3 regions of the Mycobacterium sp. NGS49 genome follow, and region 3 is predicted to be linked to each of the others. Evidence: predicted binding sites of a transcription regulator. Region 3 holds the regulator's gene; each other region holds the start of a gene.

Region 1 (4,275 bases), on a different contig from region 3:
CGGTGCAGAAGCTGATGCGCCACACCGGCCCGGCGATGAGCCCCTTCAATGCCTGGGTGATGCTCAAAGGACTTGAGACGCTTGCTGTTCGGGTTGAATACAGCAACGCCTCGGCGCAACGCATCGCGGAGTTCCTGGAAGGCCACCCCGCCGTGAACTGGGTTCGCTACCCATTCCTGCCGTCGCATCCGCAGTTCGACCTCGCCAAGCGTCAAATGTCTGGTGGCGGAACGGTTGTCACCTTCGAGTTGAACAGCGGCAACAAGGGTGCCGCGAAACAGCGTGCCTTCGAAGTGCTGGACAAGCTGCGGCTGATCGACATCTCCAACAACCTCGGGGACACCAAATCGCTTGTCACGCATCCGGCTACGACGACACACCGGGCCATGGGCCCGGAAGGCCGCGCCGCCATCGGGCTCGGTGACGGCGTGGTCCGCATCTCGGTCGGCCTGGAAGGCACCGAGGATCTGATCGCCGATATCGACCAGGCCCTGAGTTAGCCCCTGAGTTAGCCCGCCGCCCGCTGTTCGGCCGCTTCGGCGCGTTCGGCGGCGGCCAGCGTGCCTTCTTCGGCATACTCCTTCACCCAGTTCACCGCCACCCGCGCGTAGATCATCTGACTGGTGATGGCCATCTGGCCCCGGGTGCGGCCGAGGAAGGCCAGGCCCCAGGAGAACATGGCGGCGATCCGGTTGCGGTGGCCGACCAGGTAGATAAGGTGCAGCCCCAGCCAGGCCAGCCAGGCGAAGAATCCGGCGAACTCCAGCTTGCCGATCTGCGTGACGGCGTTGTAGTGGGAGATGAGGGCCATGCTGCCCTTGTTGAAGTAATGGAACGGCTCGCGCGCGGCCGGGTCGTCCTTGCCTTTGACGACGTTCTTGATAATGCCGGTGGCGTACTTCGCACTCTGGATTGCGCCCTGGGCCATCCCCGGCACGCCAGGCACCGACATGAGATCCCCGACGACGAAGACGTTCGGGTGTCCCTTAAGGGTGAGGTCGGGCTCCACGACAACCCGTCCCGCGCGGTCGGTCTCGGTTCCGTCGGACTGCTCGGCGATGAGCTTGCCCAGCGAACTGGCTTGCACGCCCGCCGCCCACACCTTGCATGCGCATTCGATGCGGCGTTCGGTGCCGTCCTTCTCCCTGACCGTGATGCCCCTGTAGTCGACCGCGGTCACCATGGCGTTCAGTTGGACCTCGACGTCCATCTTCTCCAGCTTGTGTTGCGCCTTGAGGCCCAGTTTGGGACCCATTGGCGGCAACACCGCGGGGGCGGCGTCGAGCAGAATCACCCGGCACTCGCTGGGCGTGATGGTGCGGAACGCCCCGGCCAGGGTGCGCTCGGCGAGCTGGACGATCTCGCCGGCCAGTTCGACGCCGGTGGGCCCGGCCCCGACCACCACGAAGGTCAACCGGCGTTCGCGCTCGGCATGGTCAGTGGCGACCTCGGCGGCTTCGAATGCGCCCAGGATGCGGCCGCGCAGCTCCAGTGCGTCATCGATGGTCTTCATGCCCGGCGCGAAGGTGGCGAATTGATCGTTGCCGAAATAGGACTGCTGGGCGCCGGCCGCCACGATCAGGCTGTCGTAGTGCGTCACCGTCTCCATGTTGATCAGCTTCGAGGTGACCGTCTGGGATGCCAGGTCGATCCCGCTGACCTCACCCAATATCACCCGCACGTTCTTCTGCTTGCGCAGGATCAACCGGGTGGTCGGCGCGATGTCACCCTCGGAGAGGATGCCGGTCGCCACCTGGTAAAGCAGCGGCTGAAACAGGTGGGTGGTCGTCTTGGAGATGAGCGTGATGTCGACGTCGGCTCGCTTGAGCGACTTGGCCCCATTCAGGCCGCCGAACCCGCTTCCGATGATGACGACGTGATGGCGTTTTTCGGCAGTCGGGGGTTCGCCGGATGCGGGCGTCATGGTCCTCCTTCAGTCGGGTCACTGCAGCGCATCTACCGTACGACTCAACGAGCCGAAAGTCGCATGTTTGCGGTCCGCGAGCGGTTCGGCCGGCCCGGAACACGCCGGCCTCGAGTGATGAACACCCCCGGTCCCGCGCGTCGAGCCACGTGTCGGTCCAGCCGGGTATTATCGAATATATGTTCGATGGGCCGGTCGGGGTGTCGCCTGTCGACGGTGAGCTGTCTTTCGCCGAGCGGGTGGCGCGTTTTGATGCGCTGATGGGCGAGGTGTTCGCCCGCCGGGACGGGTTGTTGGGTGCCACCGAGGAGTCGCGCGGCTGGGTGGGGCGGGTGTGTGGGGCGGCGCGGGTGGTCAATCAGGCCGCGGCGGCGGAGTTGGTGGCGGTGGGGGAGTTGTTCGCCTACCGGTTGGCTCGGGGTGGGGAGTGTGAGGACTGGGCCATCGACACGATGAAGGCGGTGGCCGGCGAGGTGGCGGCGGGGTTGAAGATCAGCCAGGCCCGCGCGGAGACCAAGCTGCGCTATGCCCGGGTGATGCGCGAGCGGCTGCCGCGGGTGGCGGCGGTCTTTGGTGCCGGGGATATCGATATGGAGGCCTTCGCCACGATCGCCTACCGCACCGATCTGATCGAAGACCCGCAGGTGCTGGCGCGGGTGGACAGCAGGGTGGCGGCCAACGTGACGCGCTGGCCCTCGCTGAGCCGGCGGCGGCTGGCCCAGAAGGTGGATGCGATCGTGGCCCGCGCCGATGCCGATGCGCTGCGTCGCCGCAAAGAGGTGCAGGCCCAGCGGGAGGTGTACATCGGCCCGCCCCTGGATGGGGTGTGCGCGATCGAGGCCCGGGTCCGGCTGTCCGATGCCCAGGCCCTGGATCAGCGCCTGTCAGGGTTGGCGGCCACGGTGTGCCCAAATGATCCGCGCGCCGCCGCGCAACGCCGCGCCGACGCGCTGGGGGCGCTGGCCGCCGGCGCGGCCCGCCTGGGCTGTGAGTGCGGACGCCCGGACTGCACCGCCGCGGGCCGCACACCGGCCGGCCCGGTGCTCATCCATGTGATCGCCGAGGCCGCGACCCTGGCCGGGCACAGCGACACCCCGGCCTGCCTGCTCGGCGCCGAAGACCTCATCACCGCCGAGCTGCTGGCCGAGCTGGCCCTGACCGCCCGGCAACGACCCCTGATCCACCCCGGCTACGGTCCCCCCGAACCCCGGCACACCCCCTCGGCAGCGCTGGCGGATTTCATCCGGGCGCGGGATCTGACCTGCCGCTGGCCGGGCTGCGACGTCCCGGCGACCCGGTGCGACCTCGACCACACCATCCCCTACGCCAACGGCGGGCCCACCCACGCCGGCAACATCAAGTGCTACTGCCGCACCCACCACCTCCTCAAAACCTTCTGGGGCTGGACCGAAAAACAACTCCCCGACGGCACCCTGATCCTGACCTCCCCGGCCGGCGAAACCCACCTCACCACCCCCGGCAGCGCCCTGCTGTTCCCCAGCCTGTGCCACGCCGTGGGCGGCATGCCCGCCCCCGAAGCCCAAAACCCCGACGACTACTGCGCCCCCCGCACCGCAATGATGCCCACCCGCCGCCGCACCCGCACCCAAGACCGCGCCTACCGCGTCGCCGCCGAACGCCGCGCCAACCACCAAACCCGCACCGCCCACCCCGCCAACGCCGCAGACTACTTCGCCTACGCCGACCACCGCCCACCACCAAACCCCGACGACGAACCCCCACCCTTCTAGTTGGGCCAGGCGCTTGCCGAACTCCGGAAGTTGGCGTTCGGAGGGTTGCAGAAATCCGAGTTGGTGCCCGACAGCAGGACGAAATAGCCTTCGCCCTTGCGGGTCATGCTGTACGGGGGGTAACTCCAACCGCTGTTACACATGGACGTCGGGGTGCCCATTGTCGCCCGGCGCCAACTGGACTTGGCGCAGGCGGTGAGGGCTTCGACGTCGGGCACGCTGCTCTTGGCGATCACCAGCATCCCGCCGCCCCATTGCCCGTCGGCCCGCCGGTAGGCGCGCGCCCCGAAGCCTGCCCCGTTCACCTGGCAGCCCAGCGCACGCTGCAGCGGCTGAAAAACGGTGGCGAGGTCGCGGTTGGCGACAGCGGCGGCGGCGGTGATGAATTGGGCTGCATCGGAGCCGTCGACCTCCTGCACGTTGGGGTCATGAAAGCTGAACAGCTGCTGCGCGATCCCGCTCGCGTTCCCACCGCCGCCGATCACCGGGCCGCTGCCGGTCGGGGTCATCGGCGGCAACCCGCCGGCCGGGTCCGCCGCTGCCGTCGGAGCCAGGCCGACAGACAACACCGCAGCCAGGACCACGCGTGCAACAAGTTTC
Region 2 (4,275 bases), on a different contig from region 3:
ATGCCCAGGTGCGGGAGCAGGAGGAACGGCCACGCCAGCCCGCCCAGCAGTGCGCCCAGGTAGTCGGCCGCGTTCAGATTGGCCAGCGTGCGACCGGTGTCGGTAGCCATGTCGGGGGCAGCCGGCGCCCGTCCGCGCTGCAGCAGTGTCATCAACAGCGGCACCTCGGCGCCGACCAGGCACCCGATCAGCGCCGTGCTGACCGTCAGCACCAGCGTCGACCCGTCGACGACCGCGAACGCCACGTACAGCGCCGCCGCCGAGAGCCCGCCGACGATGCCCAACAGCACCTCCACCGCGATGAAGGTGACCGCGGCGCGCGCCAGCAACGGTTTGATCAGCAGGGCACCCAGACCCAGCGCGGCGATATACCCCGCCACGATCAGCGATGTCGCCACGATGCTGCCGCCGTTGAGGCTGGTCGACAGCGTCAGCATCGCGAGTTCATAGACGATCCCGCAGGCCGCGCAGGCCGCTACCGCGGCCAGCAGCAGGGCGCGCCACCGAGTGGACGACAAGACCGGCTCGACGGTCTCGGTGGTGGTCATGACAACGCGGCCGCGGTGACCCCTCCGACTGCCAGCAGCATGGCTGCCGTCGCAAACGCCGCCGGATGCAGCTCCGCCTGCTCGACGTGCTCGTGGAAGTTGCCGGGGACCGCGATGCGCAGGATGACCAGTGCCAGGCCTTGCAGGACAACGCCGATTCCGCCGTAGACCGCCACCCCGAGCAGGCCCTCGCCGAGCTGGTTGGAGCTGCTGAAGATGGCGGCGATGATCACGGTGCCCAGCGACGCGTACATCGCGGTGGCCAGGACGGCTGCGTTGGGGCGGCGTTCGATGAACACCAGCTGGCGCAGATTGCCGGGGGTCAGTACGTCGACCATCAGGAATCCGGCCATCAGCACGGCGATGCCGACCAGGAAGTACAGCACGGTCGCGACGGCTCCATGCAGGATCGGGGTGAGGCTGACGGTGCCGAACTCGACCGCACTGAATGACATGGCAGTTCTCCTTTGAATACCTACTTGGCCCCGCCCGGGCCACCGGGCCGGCCCCCCGAGCCGCCCGATGGCGACCCGGGGGTGAATCCGGGACCGAGGAAGACATAGGAGCCGTGGCTGTAGCCGGCGCTCAATCCCTCCACTCGAATGGTGCACGGACGGTTCCCGTCCGGGCCGACAACGACGATGTAGCGGCTGTAGCGCAGATATTCGCCGCCGCCGCTGGAGGCGCGGGCGGACGGCGACTTGTAGTGGGACAGGGCGTCAGCCACCTGTTTGGGCGACCCCGAGCAGACGTAGCGTTTGGCGTTCGCGTCGTGGGCGTACTCCTGGAAGTGGCCGGCGACATAGGAGCCGATGTCCCGATTCACCAGCACCAGTCCTACGCCCAGGCAAGCACTGCCCGCGACGGCCAACCCGAAAGCGATCAGCAGCAACCGGTTGCGGCTCACGGATGCCACCTACTGGCGGTGTAGACCACCGTCCCGCCCGGGCCGGTGGGATAGAGGTGCCAGGTCTGCCACTGCCAGCCGTCGCCGTCGGGCTCGGCGGCCAGTGCGGTGAGCGCGGCCTCGTCGCCCGGGAACACGCCGCCCAGCCAGCCGGGTTCGTGCGCGCACCGGTGGCGAAGTTCGCGGGCGAGCGCGCGGAAAGCGACTTCGTCGTGCGCCGCGCTGCGCGATTCGAGGTGATAACCCGGCGCGTCCGAGCGGGCCGGCAGGTCGTCGCCGCCGGCGCACGAAACCTGTTCGGAGAACTGGCTGCCCGGGTGCTCAACGGTGATGACGTGCGAGGCGCCCAGCACACCGAGCAGCAGGGCCCCGCCCGTCGGGTGCGCCAGGCGATAACTGGCCAACGGCACCGGTGCCGCCGCATTGATCGCCAAAGCCAGTCGCGCCCCGGACACGTCGGCCGGTGCGACCCTCAGCTGGTGAAGCGGCACCGGTATTACGCCGCGGGCGCGGGATAGACGGTGAGTTCACCGGACAGCATGGTCTTGCCGGTCGAGATCTCCCACGGCATTTCCGGTGACCAGCGCTCGAACGACAGGAGGGCGGACCCGTCGTCGGCGGCATAGTCAACGTAGTCCATCTCACCGCCCGCGGGCAGCCCCGTCGTGCCCTCGCAGGTGTAGCCGGCGTGACCCCGTTCGGTCTCGCGGTAGGTCACCCCGTCCACCGTGTGCGGGCCGCCGGGCTGCAACTCCAGGTCGGTGCGCTTGAACCACATGGCCAGCTCGAGGCGCCCCTCGTCCTCTTCCACGCTGAACCAGATCGGCTGGTCGCCCCCCTCGAGCAGGTGCTCCCACCACACGAACGGACCTTCGCGGAAGGTGACCGACCCGCGGACCACGTAATCGGTGCCGCCATGACTGACGATCGCCCCCGGCCCCAGCTGGCGGGGCCCGAACTCGTGCTGCGCATTGAAGGCGAGCGGGTCCTGGCGGCCGGTGGGCTTCTGGGTCTTGGGCGCTTTCTTCAGGGCGTACACGAGAACCAGGATGGACGCGATGAACAGCGCCACCGCGATCACGATCAGTTGTGCTCCCACCTCACCCCTTCGGTAGTGACTCCTTCCGCAGTGCGCATAACGTAACTCACCCGGCGCAAGGCGTGTCCCTCACCGGTGATGTCGCATTCGGCGGTTACGCTATCGAACAGCTGTTCGGAACTTCCGCTGACGACAACGTGGGGAGCTGCGGTGCGGGTGATGGGCGTCGATCCCGGGTTGACGCGGTGCGGTCTGTCGCTGGTGGAGAGCGGGCGCGGCCGCCAGATCACCGCGCTGGACGTCGACGTGGTGCGCACCCCCTCGGATGAACCGCTGCACCGGCGGTTGCTGGCCATCAGCGACGCCGTCGATCACTGGCTGGACACTCACCACCCCGACGTGCTGGCCATCGAGCGGGTGTTCTCCCAGTTGAATGTCAGCACGGTGATGGGCACGGCGCAGGCCGGCGGGGTGATCGCGCTGGCGGCCGCGAAGCGCGGCATCGACGTGCACTTCCACACCCCCAGCGAGGTCAAGGCGGCGGTGACCGGCAACGGGGCCGCCGATAAGGCTCAGGTCACCGCGATGGTCACCAGAATCCTGGCGCTGCAGGCCAAACCCACACCGGCCGACGCGGCCGACGCGCTGGCGCTGGCCATCTGCCATTGCTGGCGGGCACCGACGCTGGCCAGGATGGCGGCGGCGCAGGCACAGGCGGCGCAACAGCGGGACAGGTATCTGGCCAAGTTGAAGGCCGCCCGATGATCGCCTCGGTGCGCGGCGAGGTGGTGGAGGTGGCGCTCGATCACGCGGTGATCGAGGCGGCCGGAGTCGGGTACCGGGTGAACGCGACGCCCGCGACGCTGGCCACGCTGCGCTGCGGCGCCGAGGCGAGGCTGATCACCGCGATGATCGTGCGGGAAGATTCGATGACGCTGTACGGCTTCTGCGAAACCGAGACCCGCGACCTGTTTCAGACGCTGCTGTCGGTCTCCGGTGTCGGGCCGCGGTTGGCGATGGCGACGTTGGCCGTGCACGATGCGGCGGCGCTGCGGCAGGCGCTGGCCGACGGCGACGTCGCCGCGCTCACCCGGGTGCCCGGGATCGGCAAACGCAGCGCCGAACGGATGGTGCTGGAATTGCGGGACAAGGTGGGTGTGGTCGCCGGGACCGGCGCGGCGCCGGCGGTCAACGGTCGCGCCGTCCGGGGGCCGGTGGTGGAAGCCCTGGTGGGACTGGGTTTCGCGGTCAAACAGGCCGAGGAAGCCACCGATCGGGTGCTGGCCTCTGACCATGACGCGTCCACGTCGACCGCGCTGCGGGCCGCCTTGTCGCTCCTGGGTAAGGCCAGATGAGCGACGATTTCGACGAGCGGGACGTGTCGCCGGCGCTGGCGGTCGGAGAGGGCGACATCGACGGCAGCCTGCGGCCGCGCTCGCTGCGGGAGTTCATCGGGCAGGCGCGGGTACGCGAGCAGCTGCAGCTGGTCATCGAGGGGGCCAAGAACCGCGGCGGCACCCCTGATCACATCCTGCTTTCCGGGCCACCGGGACTCGGCAAGACGTCGCTGGCGATGATCATCGCGGCCGAGCTGGGGTCCCCGCTGCGGGTGACGTCCGGACCGGCCCTGGAACGCGCCGGCGACCTTGCGGCGATGCTGTCCAACCTGGTCGAGCACGACGTGCTGTTCATCGACGAGATCCATCGCATCGCCCGGCCCGCCGAGGAGATGCTGTATTTGGCGATGGAGGACTTCCGGGTAGACGTGGTGGTCGGCAAAG
Region 3 (4,275 bases):
GCCCTAACGGGCCACTGGGCGCCAAGAAAGACGGACCGAGTCCGATCGGTGGCGACGGCATCGTCCAGGAATTCAACGGCGGCAAGATCTTCTTCAGCCCGGCCACCGGCGCGAACGCGGTGGAGGGGCCGATTCTGCAGAAGTACGAGGCGCTGGGCGGACCGGTCAGCAGCGACCTCGGCTTCCCGATCGCCAACGAGGCCGACGGCGGGATCACCCCGGCCAGTCGGATCGCTACGTTCTCCGCCGCCGACAAGCCGGTCATCTTCTGGACTCCGGATCACGGCGCGTTCGTCGTGCGCGGAGCCATGAAGGCGGCGTGGGACAAGCTCAAGGGAGCGACCGGCAAACTCGGCGCACCCGTTGCGGATCAGACGGTGGACGGCGACGTGGTGTCGCAGAAGTTCACCGGCGGCAAGGTTTCCTGGAACCGCGCGAAGAACACGTTCACCACCGATCCGGCGAACCTGGCGCCGCTGTTGTCCGGGCTGCAGGTCTCGGGGCAGAACCAACCCAGCAATTCCGCGGCGCCCCCGCCGGATGACAAGTTCACGTTCCACTGGTGGTGGCTGGCCGTGGCGGTGCCGGTGCTGCTACTCGCCTTGATGTCCGTGCTGGTGGTGTTGGGGCTGCGCCGCCGGCGCGCCGGCCGGGAGGTACCTGCCTACGACCACGGGCGGGACGCGGCCGGCGAGCTCGACGCCGGACCCGACGGGCACTGGGCGCACGATGAGGTCGACTACGGCTCCGAGCGCTTCCCGCCCGTCGAGCACCATCCCGAGGAGCATGAGGTGCCGGAGTACGGCTCATCGGCGCGGGTCAGCTGGTCCAGAGGAGGCGCGACGGCCGCCGGCCCCGACCAACCCGAGGGCTACCACGACGAGACCGCGTCTTACCACGACGATCACGCGGCCGGTCTGGGCCGGGGCGATGAGTTCGACGAGTACGACGATGTCGACGAATTCGGCGGCGAGGAAGACCTCGATGCGATCGACGCCACCCCGACGACTCCCATTGCGACCCGCGGCGCCGTGGGCCGGCTCGTCGAGGGTGAGCCAGAGGTCCCGGAAACGGTTTCTCCCGAAAGCTATGAGACCGAATCCGCGGTGCCGCCCATCGAGGAGGCACCGGGGGGCGGCCTCGACGTACCGGAAGCCCCGCCGGCAGAGGCATTTCCCGACGTCTTCTATCGGCACGAGGGTGCCGCGGAAGACGAGATGTCCGAGCTGCCATCGCCGGGTGCGGCGGCGGGTTCCCCGGTGCGCAAGGGGCGGCATGCCGCCGCGGACGATCCGGGATACGCCCCGGTGGCAGCGGAGGCGGCCTACGCCGCAGCGCCGCAAGCCGAAGCGCCCGGGGCGGCGGCCAACGCGGCGGTACGCCCGACCATCCACCTTCCGCTGGATGACGATCCCTACCGTGCCCCTGACGGCTATCCGATCAAGGCAAGCGCCCGATTCGGCTTGTACTACACGCCCACCAGCGCGCTCTACCACGACACACTGGCGGAGATCTGGTTCGCCAGCGAGGCGGTCGCGCAAGCCAACGGCTTCGTCAAAGCCGACTGAGGGGCCGGCGCGCGGCCGACTCGCTGCTAGATCTTGCGGATGACCGTGACGACCTTGCCCAGCACGGTCGCGTCATTACCGGGGATCGGATCGAAGGCCGGGTTGTGCGGCATCAGCCACACTTGACCGCCCGCCCGCTTAAACGTCTTCACGGTGGCTTCACCGTCGATCATGGCCGCCACGATGTCGCCGTTGTCCGCGACGTTCTGCTGACGCACCACCACCCAGTCGCCGTCGCAGATGGCGGCTTCGACCATCGAGTCGCCGACCACCTTGAGCAGGAACAGCGTCCCCTCGCCGACCAGTTCCCGCGGTAGCGGGAAGACGTCCTCGACGGCCTCTTCTGCCAGGATCGGGCCGCCGGCGGCGATACGCCCCAGGACGGGCACGTAAGTAGGCTCGGGCAACGCGTCAGAACCGGCCACTTCCGTGGTAGGCGATGTCACCGCGTCGTCGGCCGCGCGTACGTCGACGGCTCGGGGCCGATTGGCGTCCCGGCGCAGGTAACCCTTGCGCTCCAGCGTGCGTAACTGGTGAGCCACCGAGGACGTCGACGTCAGCCCGACGGCGTCTCCGATCTCCCGAATGCTGGGCGGATAGCCGCGGGTGGTGACCGATGCGCGGATGACATCCAGGATGGTGCGCTGCCGCTCGGTCAGCGTCGCTTCGACGGCGTGCAACCGGGTGTCCACCGGGGGGTCGTTGCTGTCGCTCATGGCACTGAATGTAACCGCAGCCGGCCGAAGAATCAAACATGTGTTCGACCGGCGTGTCCGAGCCGCCGGCGGAGCGCCAACAGGCTCGGAACAGCTGAATCACAAGTGTGTAACTTTCGAATCGGTGGGGTATCCGAGATTCATCCAGCTGGTGCACCGACAAACCGTTGTCGGTGCTGAGGTCTACCGTTTTGCTCGTGCGACACGCCTCGCTCAGATGTTCGATATCGAACACTTGAGCGATTAGGGTCGAACACACGAGCGATAGTTAGTCGACCGGAGGCATGAGATGACAATCAGCTACGCGGGCCCGCAGCGCACCTGGAACGCGCAGAGGCTGGTCAACAGGCCTGTGAACAGGCCGATCGAAGCATCGCCCGGCTATCGCCCCGGGCCGTTCCGCCCGGACAGGCCGGGCACTGCCCGGCCCGGTGGCGCGCCGATCCGCTACCACGGCACCGGTGTCGCGATGTCGACGGCGTCGCACCGACGGCAGCCGGTATCACTGCTGACGACGGTGGGACTCGCGCTGCTCGCCGGCATGATCACCCTCTGGCTCGGGTTGATGGCCAACTTCGGAAACATCGCCAATGACGAATCCTCCGACGCCCCCGCCCGGGTGCCCGCAGCGCTCGCCGTGGTGCGGGTGGAGCCCGGAGAGTCGTTGCAGCAGTTGGCGACCCGCGTCGCTCCCGGCGCACCGGTGCGCGATGTCGTGGAACGCATCCGCGACCTCAACGCGCTGGATTCGAACGCGGTGTCCGCCGGCCAGACGTTGATCGCGCCGATCGGCTGATTGCTCGCGGGCCGGTCGAATACCGCTCTGCGCCAACGTTCCTCGGCGATGGCAGACGGGTCACGGATGCACCGTGTCAGCGGTGGCCCCGCCGTGGATGCGCAGGTACTCTCGGGGTGGTTCTGCGGTACCCCGAAGTCAAGCGGCAAAGGAGCGGCCATGCACTGCCCGTTCTGCCGGCACCCGGATTCGCGGGTGATCGACTCCCGGGAAACCGACGAAGGCCAGGCCATCCGGCGCAGACGGTCGTGTCCGGAGTGTGGACGCCGGTTCACCACCGTGGAGACCGCCGTGCTCGCCGTGGTCAAGCGCAGCGGCGTCACCGAACCATTCAGCCGCGAGAAGGTGATCAGCGGCGTCCGCCGGGCATGTCAGGGGAGGCAGGTAGACGACGACGCGTTGAATCTGCTGGCTCAACAGGTCGAAGATTCCGTGCGCGCCACCGGGCCGGAGGTGCCCAGCCATGAGGTCGGCCTGGCCATCCTGGGTCCCTTGCGTGACCTCGACGAGGTCGCGTACCTACGCTTCGCCTCGGTGTACCGGTCGTTCTCCTCGGCCGACGATTTCGAGCGGGAGATCGAGGCCCTGCGTGCCCACCGCAACGTGTCGACGCTCGGCTGATTGGGGCCCTAGGCTCCGTACATGCCGATAGACCTACACCCCGATCTGGAAGCGTTAGCGCCGCTGTTGGGCACCTGGGCCGGAAGGGGCTCAGGCGAGTACCCGACCATTCAGCCGTTCGAGTACTTCGAGGAAATCACTTTCACCCACGTGGGCAAGCCGTTTCTTGTCTACGCGAAGACGACGAAGGCCGCCGACGACGGCCGGCCCCTGCACGCCGAGTTGGGATATCTGCGCGTACCGAAACAGGGGAGTGTCGAGTTCGTCCTTGCGCATCCGAGCGGAATCGCCGAGATCGAATTGGGCACATACTCCGTAGCCGGTGAGGTCATCGAGCTGGAGTTGGCGGCCACCGAGATACGGCTTACCCCGACCGCCAAAGAGGTGACCGCGCTGAGCCGTTCGTTCCGTATCGGCGGTGACGAGCTGTCCTATTCCCTGCGGATGGGTGCGGTAGGCCAACCCGAGCAGCATCACGTGTCGGCTGTGCTACACCGGGAACGCTGACCATCGTCGTCACTGCACCGGCCGGACGCCGTCGTCGACTACTCGGCCGGCGACCTGCACCCAGTTC

What was found. Region 3 encodes LexA, which represses DNA repair genes until DNA is damaged. Its sites were predicted from a motif close to CGAACANNTGTTCG; they were not measured.
Region 1: the regulator LexA is predicted to act here: its motif matches at 2,097-2,110, upstream of AC5Y7D_RS15825 (HNH endonuclease signature motif containing protein).
Region 2: the regulator LexA is predicted to act here: its motif matches at 2,658-2,671, upstream of ruvC (crossover junction endodeoxyribonuclease RuvC).

Annotation. Positions count from the first base shown of each region.
Region 1 covers NZ_JCALCX010000013.1:151,298-155,572, reverse strand. Annotated here, with positions in the region: gene AC5Y7D_RS15835 (O-succinylhomoserine sulfhydrylase) at 1-500, shown strand, start outside; gene AC5Y7D_RS15830 (NAD(P)/FAD-dependent oxidoreductase) at 509-1,924, opposite strand; gene AC5Y7D_RS15825 (HNH endonuclease signature motif containing protein) at 2,185-3,675, shown strand; gene AC5Y7D_RS15820 (hypothetical protein) at 3,672-4,275, opposite strand, start outside.
Region 2 covers NZ_JCALCX010000056.1:4,690-8,964, reverse strand. Annotated here, with positions in the region: gene AC5Y7D_RS29455 (polyamine aminopropyltransferase) at 1-548, opposite strand, end outside; gene AC5Y7D_RS29450 (DUF350 domain-containing protein) at 545-1,003, opposite strand; gene AC5Y7D_RS29445 (DUF4247 domain-containing protein) at 1,024-1,455, opposite strand; gene AC5Y7D_RS29440 (DUF2617 family protein) at 1,452-1,946, opposite strand; gene AC5Y7D_RS29435 (DUF4178 domain-containing protein) at 1,952-2,554, opposite strand; gene ruvC (crossover junction endodeoxyribonuclease RuvC) at 2,705-3,259, shown strand; gene ruvA (Holliday junction branch migration protein RuvA) at 3,256-3,849, shown strand; gene ruvB (Holliday junction branch migration DNA helicase RuvB) at 3,846-4,275, shown strand, end outside.
Region 3 covers NZ_JCALCX010000014.1:100,195-104,469, forward strand. Annotated here, with positions in the region: gene AC5Y7D_RS16470 (LGFP repeat-containing protein) at 1-1,568, shown strand, start outside; gene lexA (transcriptional repressor LexA) at 1,595-2,284, opposite strand; gene AC5Y7D_RS16480 (LysM peptidoglycan-binding domain-containing protein) at 2,574-3,080, shown strand; gene nrdR (transcriptional regulator NrdR) at 3,240-3,701, shown strand; gene AC5Y7D_RS16490 (peroxynitrite isomerase) at 3,723-4,208, shown strand; gene AC5Y7D_RS16495 (PhzF family phenazine biosynthesis protein) at 4,218-4,275, opposite strand, start outside.